Regions from separate parts of the Bradyrhizobium sp. S3.7.6 genome, predicted to be linked through region 1. Evidence: riboswitches for the same ligand, from Rfam matches in the RefSeq annotation. Region 1 holds a riboswitch; the other holds the start of a gene.

What was found. A riboswitch is a leader RNA that binds a small molecule or an ion and turns the genes downstream of it on or off. The one in region 1 is predicted to bind cobalamin.
Region 2: it holds a riboswitch for cobalamin, as region 1 does, so the genes downstream of both, ACVJ5M_RS23355 (TonB-dependent receptor domain-containing protein) here and ACVJ5M_RS33555 (energy-coupling factor ABC transporter permease) in region 1, are expected to answer to the same signal.

What each region holds. Positions count from the first base shown of each region.
Region 1 covers NZ_JBSSEQ010000001.1:6,857,654-6,862,889, forward strand. The annotation lists gene ACVJ5M_RS33540 (histidine phosphatase family protein) at 1-328, shown strand, start outside; gene cobT (nicotinate-nucleotide--dimethylbenzimidazole phosphoribosyltransferase) at 335-1,387, opposite strand; gene cobF (precorrin-6A synthase (deacetylating)) at 1,398-2,147, opposite strand; gene ACVJ5M_RS33555 (energy-coupling factor ABC transporter permease) at 2,196-2,873, opposite strand; cobalamin riboswitch at 2,911-3,128, opposite strand; gene cobA (uroporphyrinogen-III C-methyltransferase) at 3,174-3,905, opposite strand; gene ACVJ5M_RS33565 (cobyrinate a,c-diamide synthase) at 3,902-5,212, opposite strand; gene cobM (precorrin-4 C(11)-methyltransferase) at 5,212-5,236, opposite strand, start outside.
Region 2 covers NZ_JBSSEQ010000001.1:4,832,543-4,837,543, reverse strand. The annotation lists gene ACVJ5M_RS23365 (hypothetical protein) at 1-412, opposite strand, end outside; gene ACVJ5M_RS23360 (DUF6925 family protein) at 473-1,483, opposite strand; gene ACVJ5M_RS23355 (TonB-dependent receptor domain-containing protein) at 1,504-3,621, opposite strand; cobalamin riboswitch at 3,736-3,949, opposite strand; gene ACVJ5M_RS23350 (hypothetical protein) at 4,025-4,246, opposite strand; gene ACVJ5M_RS23345 (hypothetical protein) at 4,359-4,616, opposite strand; gene ACVJ5M_RS23340 (hypothetical protein) at 4,719-4,931, opposite strand.

The sequences.
Region 1 (5,236 bases):
CTGGACCGGCCTGCGGCATGACGAGCTCGCGGCGACCGGCGGCGAGGCCTATGCGCAGTTCTGGAGCAATCCGGCGCGCGGCCGGCCGCCGGGCGGCGAAAGTTTTGAGGATCAGGTCGCGCGCGTCCGGCTGGGTCTCGCGCAAATCGGCGCCGGCTCAGCAACGCTCGTCGTGCACTCCGGCACGATCCGCGCCGCACTCTGCATTGCTCTGGATCTGACACCACAAGCGGCCCTGCGCTTCGTGATCGATCCGTTGTCACTGACCCGGATCGACCGGCTCGCCACCGGCTGGCGCGTCGTCGCGGTCAATCAGCGCGCGGCTTGAGCTGGATCAGGCCGGGCGATCCGGCACGTTGGCCTGCGCGAAGGTCGCCATGCCGTTGTGAAGGCTGCACGCGAGCCGCACCAGCGGCAGCGCGATGGCGGCACCCGATCCTTCGCCGAGCCTGAGATCGAGGCTGATCAACGGCTGCACGTTCAGCGCGCGCAGCACCAGCCGATGCCCCTGCTCCGCCGATTGATGCGACGGCAGCAGGAATGGCTGGCACGACGGGTTCAGCCGCACCGCCGCCAACGCGGCCACGGATACGATGAAGCCATCGATCAACACGGGAATGCGGGCTTGTGCAGCCGCAATGATGGCGCCGCAGATCGCCGAGATTTCGAGGCCGCCGACGGCGCACAGGATCTTTTCCGGCGAAGCACCTGCAACGCCATGCCGCACGATCGCAGCGTCGATCACGCGCGCCTTGTGCGCACGGCCGGCCGCATCGACGCCGGTACCGCTGCCCGCGATCTCCTCGGCACTGATGCCAAGCAGGCTCGCCGCAATCGCCGCCGACGTCGTGGTATTGCCGATGCCCATCTCGCCGAAGATCAGGAGATCGGGCCTGCCGGCGTCTGCGCGCGCGACTGCGCGCTGACCGGCTTCGAAGGCGAATGCCAGCTCCGTGGGGGTGAGCGCGGCTTCCACGCTGAAGTCGCGCGTGCCGCTGCGCGGCTTGTCGGTGACGATTCCTGCCATCTCCTCCTGTGCCAGCGTACCGGCGTCGACGACCTCAAGGTTTGAGCCAAGCTCACGCGCCAGCACCGAGATCGCGGCACCGCCCGAGGCAAAATTCGCCATCATCGCGATGGTCACTCCTTGCGGATAGGCCGACACGCCCTGCGCGACGATGCCGTGATCGCCGGCGAAGACGATGATCGGCACCCGCGCGGCACGCGGCTGCTCGGTCGCCTGCAGGCCCGCAAGCTCGACCGCAAGCTGCTCCAGCCGGCCGAGCGCGCCAGCCGGCTTCGTCAGTTGCGCCTGACGCGCGAGCGCCGCCTCGCGATGGACAGCGGAGACATCGGGGCATTTCCGGGTGACCCATTCAGGGAGCATGCTGCCTCGCTTACGGCCTGCGCTTGAGAATGTAGCTGTCCATGATCCAGCCGTGCCGCTCGCGCGCATCCTGTCGCGCGGCGATGATGTGCGGGCCGATCTCGGCCAGAACGCCCGACATGACGATCTGATCGGGCATGCCGAGATAAGCGCCCCACCAGATGTGCAGCCCCGCAGGATCGAGCGACTGGAACGCCGTGCCGCCGTCGAGCATCACCACCACGGTATCGACGCCTTGCGGCCAGCCGCCCTCGCGCAAGCGGCGCCCCGTCGTGACGAGGAAGGGTTCGCCGATGTCGTTGAGCGGCAGCGCATGCGCCGCGCACAGCGCCTGGATCGAGGTGATGCCGGGCACAACTTCGATATCAGGCAAGGGATCGAGCCGCCGCGCAATGCGCAGCGAGGAATCGTAGAGCGAAGGATCGCCCCAGATCAGCAGCGCGACCTTGCCATCATCACCGAGATGGCTGGCGATCGTCTGCGACCAGGCCGCGGCCACGGCCTCGTGCCAATCGTCCACGCCCTTGTGATAATCCGCTTCACCGGCATCGCGCACGGGAAGATCGAACTCGGCAATGCGCGTCGTTTGATTGGTGAGCACATCCGCGCAGATCGTCCGCCTGAGATCTGCGAGATCGGACTTCGCCGTCCCCTTGCGCGGGATCAGGATGAGATCGGCCGCGTTGATGGCTTGAACGGCGGCGCGCGTGAGCTGCTCGGGATCGCCGCAACCGATGCCTATCAGGGAGAGCGTGAGCATCGTGAGTGCGAAGGGCGGCCATCACGGCCGCCCGTTCGCTTGTCTCTCTCAAGCCGCGTTATGCAAACGCGGGGTAACGAGGCCGGGCGCGGTGACGCCGCGCAGCGACTTCGCCAGCGCCAGCACACCGAGGTCGGCCAGCGGCTCGATCACGATGACGAGCGCGTAGGAGGCCGCGAAGGTCGCGATGTTGACGAGGTTGGTCGCACCGAAGCCCGAGCCATAGAGGGCCCAGAACGCGACCCAGGCGATGACGCCGGCCTGATACGTGGTCGAAAGCGCCAGCGCCTGGCGATACCTGAGATCGACATAGGCGGTGTTGCGGGCAATGATCCGCGCGGCGATCGCCTGGATCCCGAACAGCGGCACCAGCAGCGTGGTGACGTTCATGCCGAATTGCGGCAGATCGGGCGGCTCGAAGAAGATGCCCTGGAACAACAGTCCGAACGCAAGGCCGAAGGCCGCGGGCGCTGCCCCAAACAGCAGGAACAGGGTCGAGCCGAGGATGAAGTGCACCTCGGAGACGCCGACCGGGAAGTGCGGCAGGATCTCGAAGAAGACGAACACGAGGCCCGTGGTGGCGAGCGTCCGCGCCGCGAACGACGTGATGCCCTGCTCGCGCACGGTCTCGACCGCGAGCTTCAGCGCAACGCCGCCGACGGCGATGCCGGTTGCGTAACTCAACACGAGCTTGGCGCCCGATACGACTCCGGGTTCGATATGCATGGTTCAGTTCCTTCCTGCCGTCACACCCGACGGCCTTGGCCACAAGACATGCACGGCCGGTCTCCTGGCTCGCGGTTCACTGGGGTTCTCCGGCCTTCCCGGGCCTTGCGGCCCAGTGGCTGATCGGAGTCCCTCACCGCTTACAGTCGCGGGGGCGGCTGGGGTTTTGGGCGGCGCAACTGTCCGCCCACCCCCATTCCCGATTATGCTCCGGCGGTTTGCGCCGCCTCGAGCACCATGCATCTCCTGTGTGCCCCTTTCGCCAGCCGGGCGTCAAGGGGCGAAGGGCGGCCGGGACGGTCATGACGGATAATCCCCGGCCAGTGCGCCGAACAGGATCACGGCGGCCATCGAGGCAGCGCCGCCCCGCGCAAGTTGCTCGGCCAGCTCGGCAATGGTGGTGCGGACCAGCCGCTCGTCGGGACGACCGAGGGATTCGGCGAACAGCGCCGGGGTATCAGGCGCGAGGCCGTGCTCGATCAATTTTGCGACAAGCGCCGGAAAGGTGCGCCGGCCCATATAGACCACGGTGGTCGCTTCGGGATCAGCCAGCGCCGCCCAGTTCAAATTCTGCGGCAGCTCGCCGGTGACATCGGCCCCGGTCACGAACTGCACCCGGCGCGAGGTGTGGCGCCGGGTCAGGGGAATGCCGGCTTGCGCAGCGGCGACACAGGCCGAGGTGATTCCGGGAATGATCTCGTAGCCGATGCCAGCTTCGCGCAGCGCCTCCAGCTCCTCCTCGAGCCGGCCAAAGATACCCGCATCGCCCGATTTCAGCCGCACCACACGGACACCAGCCGCGGCATAGTCGACCAGCAGGCGGTTGACGTGGTGCTGCTTGGTCGAGGGCCGCCCTGCCCGCTTCCCGACCGCGACGAGATTGGCGCCGGGCCGGGCCAGATCGAGGATCGCACCGGAGGCGAGGTCGTCATAGAGCACGACGTCGGCATCGCGCAGCCGCGCGGCACCTTTGAGCGTGAGGAGCTCCGGGTCGCCGGGGCCGGCCGAGATGAAAGTGACAAAACCGCTCACCGATCCTCCGCGATCAGATGGAAGAACGTGCCGGTGGCATGACCGCGGCGCGAGCCGGTCTCGGCGATGACCGCGCCTGTTGCATCGTGCACGACCGCCAGCGGCGTATCCGGCTGCGCGATAATCGTCGAATAGTGGAACTCATGACCGCGCAGGCGCGCGCCGGCCTGATGGCCCGGCATCGGCGCGGCGAGCGCAGCGAGACGATAGCCGAGATGCATGCGGCGCTTGGCAAAGCTCGTCTCCAGTCCGAGCAGGCCCGTCATCTCATGACGGACGCCGTCGGCGTCGGTCAGAGCGGTTCCCAGCACCATGTAGCCCCCGCATTCGCCGTGCACCGGCCGTTTGTCAGCGAAGGCACGCAGACCGTAGCGAAAGCGAGCATTGGCCGCGATCTTCCCCGCGTGCAGCTCAGGGTAGCCGCCGGGCAGCCAGCAGACATCGGCACTCGCGTCAGGCGCTTCATCGGCAAGCGGCGAGAAGGTCGATATCTCGGCGCCCGCCGCGCGCCAGGCTTCCAGCATGTGCGGATAGATGAAGGAGAACGCGGCATCGCGGGCCAACGCAATGCGCTGCCCGGGCGGCGTCACATTCATGCCGTTTGCCGCCGGTTGCGGCGACCAGCTCGCTGCCGATCGCAGCACCGCATCGAGATCGACATGCTCGGCGACGAAGCGCGCGGCTTCGTCGATCAGCTTGCCGATCTCGGCCTGCTCCTCGGCCTGCACCAGGCCGAGATGCCGTTTCGGCAGGCTGATCTCGGCATGGCGCGGCAGCGCGCCGAACACGGCGATGCCGGCGTCGTTGAGTGCACGCCGCACGAGATCTTCATGACGTGGGCTGGCGACGCGGTTGAGCACCACGCCGGCAAGGCGCACACCGGCGCGATAGTCACGAAGGCCTGCGGCGATCGCCGCCGCCGTCTGCGCCTGTCCGGAGGGATCGATCACCAGCAGCACCGGCCAGCCCAGCATCTCAGCAATGTCGGCGGTGGCGCCGGTGCCGGAGACGCCGCGCGCGGCGACGCCGTCGAACAGGCCCATCGAGCCCTCCGCGAGCACGACATCGGCATCAGTGCCGCGACCGACGAGATGAGCTATCGCCCCGCGATCCATCGCCCAGCTATCGACGTTGACGGAAGCGCGCCCCGTCGCAGCGGCATGGAAGGCGGGATCGATATAATCGGGCCCGCTCTTGAAGCACTGCACGTTCAATCCGCGATTGCGCCAGGCGCGCGCCAGCGCCAGCGTCAGCGTGGTCTTGCCGACGCCGGAGGCCGGCGCGGAGATGACGAGCCCTGCCGGCATCACGATGCCTCCGGAAAGCGCGGA
Region 2 (5,001 bases), 2.0 Mb from region 1:
GCTCATAGGCGGCGTAGGCGGCGACGAGCGCGATGGCCAGCATCAGCGGCGTGCGGCCCTGCGGCAGCAGGCGGAGAACGGTCGATGCCGCTGCCGTCGACAGCAACGCGGCAGCACCGATGACAAAGCCCCAGGCGATGGTGCTGCCATCGATGGGATAGTGCAGCACGCCGAAGCCGATGGTCTGGTTCACGAGCCAGGCGCCGGTGACGACGAGCAGCGCCGGACGCATCGGCAGCATCGCGGCGGCGACGACGGCGAACGCCGCAAACGGCGTCGCGCAGGCAAGCGCGAAGCTCGCGAGCGCGCATGACACCGTCAGCAGCGCAAAGCAGAACATCGGCGCAAGGCGCGAGGTGACCGGATGAAGGCGGAAACGGTCGGCGTGGGGCGGCAGGATGGTGACAGTCATGGAACGATCTCCTTATGGGATTTGTAGCACATTTTGTTGGAACGCGGCATCACGTCTGACTCAGTGAAGAGCCTCCATGGGATCTTCAGTCTCGGCTGGATCGCGACGGTCGTAGGCGGCAAGCCAGGCGGCGAGTGTCGCGGTGTGCGGCTCCATGGCCGCCAATTGGCGCAAGGCCACGCGAACAGTGGCGCGCGCCGTGCGATCGGGCGGAAGCGTCGCCATCTCAGGTCCCCGCCCCTTCTCGATCGCTTCGACCGCGGCCCTCTTGCACGCCGTCAGCTCCGGCAGCCCATAGAGTTCGAGCAGCGCCTGGAAGGCTGCGTGAAGATCCGGCCGAAAAGCGCGCTTGCGGCCGAGCTGATCGCGCAGCGGATGGGCCGGATAGAGATGCGCGCAGGGGATCCACCCCTCAGGCAGCGGCTCGGTGGCGGCATGGGTGCGGCGATGCGCGAGCAGCTTTGGCAGGACGTGGGTGTGCGGGCCGTCAGGGCTTCGCCCGCCCGGCGGCGGGATCGGCTGGAATACCTCGGCGCGCCCGATGCGGCTGATGAAGACGCGGTGCGGATTGGCGGCCAGAATGATCCGCATGGCGTCGCTTTCGGGCGCGAACACGGATTGGCCCGTGCGGCTCCTGAGCGCGGCGACGGCATCGGCATCGCTGACACGGATGCAAGCGTCGACCTGCAACGTTCCGAGGCCAAGGTCGAACAGGATGCCGCTGCGATCCCTCGTCAGGAGCGCCTCGACATCCGGGCCGAGCTCGGTCAGCACGGTACGACCGCTCATGGCGCTGGCTTCATGCGGGAGACACAGCGCGATGCGGTGGCTCCAGCTCTCCGTGGTCGGCGATTCCGATGCGATCAAGCGCAGGCCCGGGTGGAAGACAACGCGCATCCCACCCTTCTGCGTCACGACGCTGACCCCGTTGCGCGACTGCTCCATATCGAAGGCCTCACCGGGCTCGCGTGTGAACTCGGCAATGGCACCGAACGTGCCGACGCTCCAGCCGGCCTCAGCGTCGGCAAGCTGGCTTGCGATCAAGTCCATGAGCGGATCGGCCGTCGTCATGAGGCTCTTTCTCTCTCTCGCTATCTGACGTCGTAATTCGCCAGGCGAATGCCGCCATAGACGCCCAGTCCCGGCTGCAGAAAGCCGGTCGGATTTTGATAGTGCACATTGGCGAGATTATCGACCCGGCCAAACACCTTCACCTGGTCGGTGACCAGATATTCGGCTGCGACGTTGACGACGGTGTAGGCCGGAGCCAGCAGACGCGGAATGCTGAAGTCGCGGTTACCATCGACGAAACTCCCGACGTGCAACACGGTTGCGGAAAGTGTCAGTGGATCGATCGGATTCCAGATGACATTTGCGCTCCACTTCTCCTTCGGACGCCTCAGCAGCTCCAGTCCCGCCGTCGCATCGACCGCGCGGGTAAAAGTGTAGTCGGCACGAACGCGAAGCCGGTCCGTGATCGCAGCCGCGACGAAGCTCTCCGTGCCCTCCGTGATCGCCTTGCCGATATTGGTGTTGGTGCTCGTGAATGTCACGGGATCGAACGTGCTCTGGATCAGGTCCGTGATGTTGTTGCGGAAGTAGGTCGACCCGAAGCGAACGCGATCGCCAAACAAGGGTTGCTCGAAGCCGGCGTCGTACCCGACGCTTTCCTCCGGCCTGAGGTTGGGATTTGCAAAGAAGAAGAACGCGGGAAAGCTGACGTAAAGCTGGTTGAGCGTCGGCGCCTTGAACCCCGTGCCGTAGCTTCCCTTGAACTTCGTATCCGTGACCGGCACGATCACGGCAGACGCCAGACGAAAGGTCGGATGCTCTCCAAACCGCTCGTTGTCGTCCTGCCGGACATTGGCCGTGAAGAAGATGCGATCCCGGAACTGGGACTGCAGCTCCATATATCCGGCCTTGTTGACGTTTTGCGCCGAAACCGTCGCCGTTTGCAGTGTTTCGGTCTCATGCTCCGCGCCAATGATGACATTGTTGTTGGGCGCGAGCTGGGTCGTGGTGTGCCAATCATACTTGACGCGGTCGCCGGTCGTGATCGTGGCCATCGCGTCGCCGGGCGAGATGTTGTAGTTCCAGTGATTGGTGTAGTTGACGCCGAAATAGCTCTTCATCCGGTCGTCGAGAGCGGACCAGACCGCCTCCCCGCGCGTGAAGAGCTGGTGCACCGTCTGCGTGCTTTGCGCGGCCGCGGGAAAGCTCGCGGATGTGACGGGATCGAAGGTGTCTCCGGTAAAGCGCAGGGTGGCGTCGGTGTACCGCGCCACGCTATTGAGCGTCAGGTTTTCGCTCAATTCGACGCCAAGCTTCGTCGAATAGGTCATATTGTCGTAATAGTTGCCGATCGCCTTCTGCCCCGGCGGCAGCAATTCGACCGGTGTCACCGGCACGTCGTTCGCGTGGAAATGCGCAACGTTGAAGGCATAGTTGAAGTGGTCCTGTGAACCGCTCAGGCCTGCGGTCTGGTTGAACGTTCCGAACGAGCCTCCCTCGACCGAGCCGGTCGCGCGGGCGGGACCGTCACCCTTCTTCGTCACGATGGAGATCACGCCACCCAGCGCGTCTGCGCCGTAGAGACCGCCCTGCGGACCGCGCAGGACTTCGATCTGCTGAATGTCGGAGGTGAGCAACTGGCCGAAATCAAACGAACGGTTCGGGTTGCTGGGATCGCTGACGTCGATGCCGTCGATCAGGACCTTGGTGTGGTTGGAATTCGTTCCGCGCATGAAGATCGACGTCTGTCCGCCGGGGCCGCCGGTCTGCACGAGGTTGAGGCCGGGAACCGCGCTCAGTGCATCGGATGCGGTCCGGCGCTGATCGCGCTCCATGTCTCTGGCGGTCAGAACCGTCACCGAGCTCGCAACCAGATTGGTCGGAGTGACGATACCCGTCGGACTGACGACGACCGTCGGAAACAGGTTGGCGGCGGATACCCCGGCAACCGGGGGCGACGCCGGCACCAGCCCGGGCTTCGGCACCCGAGCGACGCGCCGCTGCTCGGGCTGGTCGGGCGCAGGCCGCGCGGCTCGCGGCTTGGCCGGACGCTCGGTCGGCGCGACCTCGACCGGCGGCAGCAGATCGGGCGATGCCGACTGCTGGGCCTGGGCAATGGACAGATCGAGCGAATACAGGGAAACGAACGCGACAAGGCCGGCGCGGAAGCGCCTGGCGGCAAAGACATTACGGGACACTCTTGTAACCTCGGTATGACGTCAGTGGCACGTCACAGCGAACGAGGTTTCACGGCGGAGCGTTCGATTGCTCCGGTGAAGCTAATGTCTGTACTCCCCGACCGACATCTTCGCGTGTGACCACGGCTGACGGCAGGTCTCCTGGCTCGCGGGTCGTTACCTTACGTCGCCTTCCCAGGACCGAGATTCCCAGTGGCATATGACGAAAGATTCACCGCTTACAGTTGCGGGGGCAGCCGTGGCGTTGAGAATATCCCGGTATCGGGAAAACCTCGCACCACGTTCCCTTTTGATCTCCGTGAGGAGAACCGTCACCGACCAATCTAGGGGGCAGGCAAGCGGAGAGTCAATCGGCCGGTTGCATGGCGGTCAAAGCACCGCACCGGAGATTGAGCTGGCGCAATCAGGCCGGCTCCCGCTCCGAACGCGTCCTGATCATCGCCCGCTCGCCGGCATCGACGAGTTGGCCGATGCCGGTGCGGCCCGTGAGCGCGCAGCGGATGATGTTCTCGGCAACGGACCTGCGAAAGCAATGGTCCTCGCCGACCGGGCGATTGCGGCAGACCCGATCCAGCGCCAGCTTCATGTTGATCCGGGTGCGGGTGTCGAAATGCTCGCTGATCATTCGCAGGGCCTCGATGCGTTGATGTCGGAGCGGAAACGCGTCGGCGTAGGCCGGGTTCCAAAACTTGCGCAGAGCTGACTACGCCCGCCCTCTTGGCCCTGTGACGGGCGGGCTACGCCCGACCTCTTGGCCGCTGGGCCTGAGCCCAGGCCGCGGTGACGTCGCGCAGCGGAGCGTCGATGCGTCGGATCGGGGTCAGCTCACCGGAGGCCGAGATGATGGCGGTCTCCTCGCAGCGACAGCGCGGGCATACGAAGCGGACCTCGTGCGGCGACGAAGACCAGCTCGAACGTTTGACGTTGGCCGCCATCGGGCTTGCATCGCAATGCGAGCACGACACCAGGAACCGACCGGGATCGAGCATACCCATTCCATAGGACTCCGCGTCCTGCCTGCCGCTTCAATGACTAACCCATGTGAATCGTTCCGGTGCCCGAGCACCCTCAGCGCTAGCTCCAGCCAGCGCCGCCGCTCAGTGGGCACCCTTGAGGGTGCATGACGTGGTGCAGGTGACGGTGTTGCCGTGGTCGCACGCCTTGCAGGCGGCAACGCACTGGTTCATGTCGCGGGGATTGTAGGAGCTGTAGTTCCGCATCGCACAGACCGGGGTCGAGCCGGTGATGTCCTGCTCCTGGTTGCAGGCGGCCGTCATGAGCGCGAAGATGAGGACTGCGAGAAGGCGCATGGGATTGCCCTGGTGAGGAGCGGCAAAGCGACGTCAGCGAGATGCGCTGCACCGCAACGGACCTCGGCAT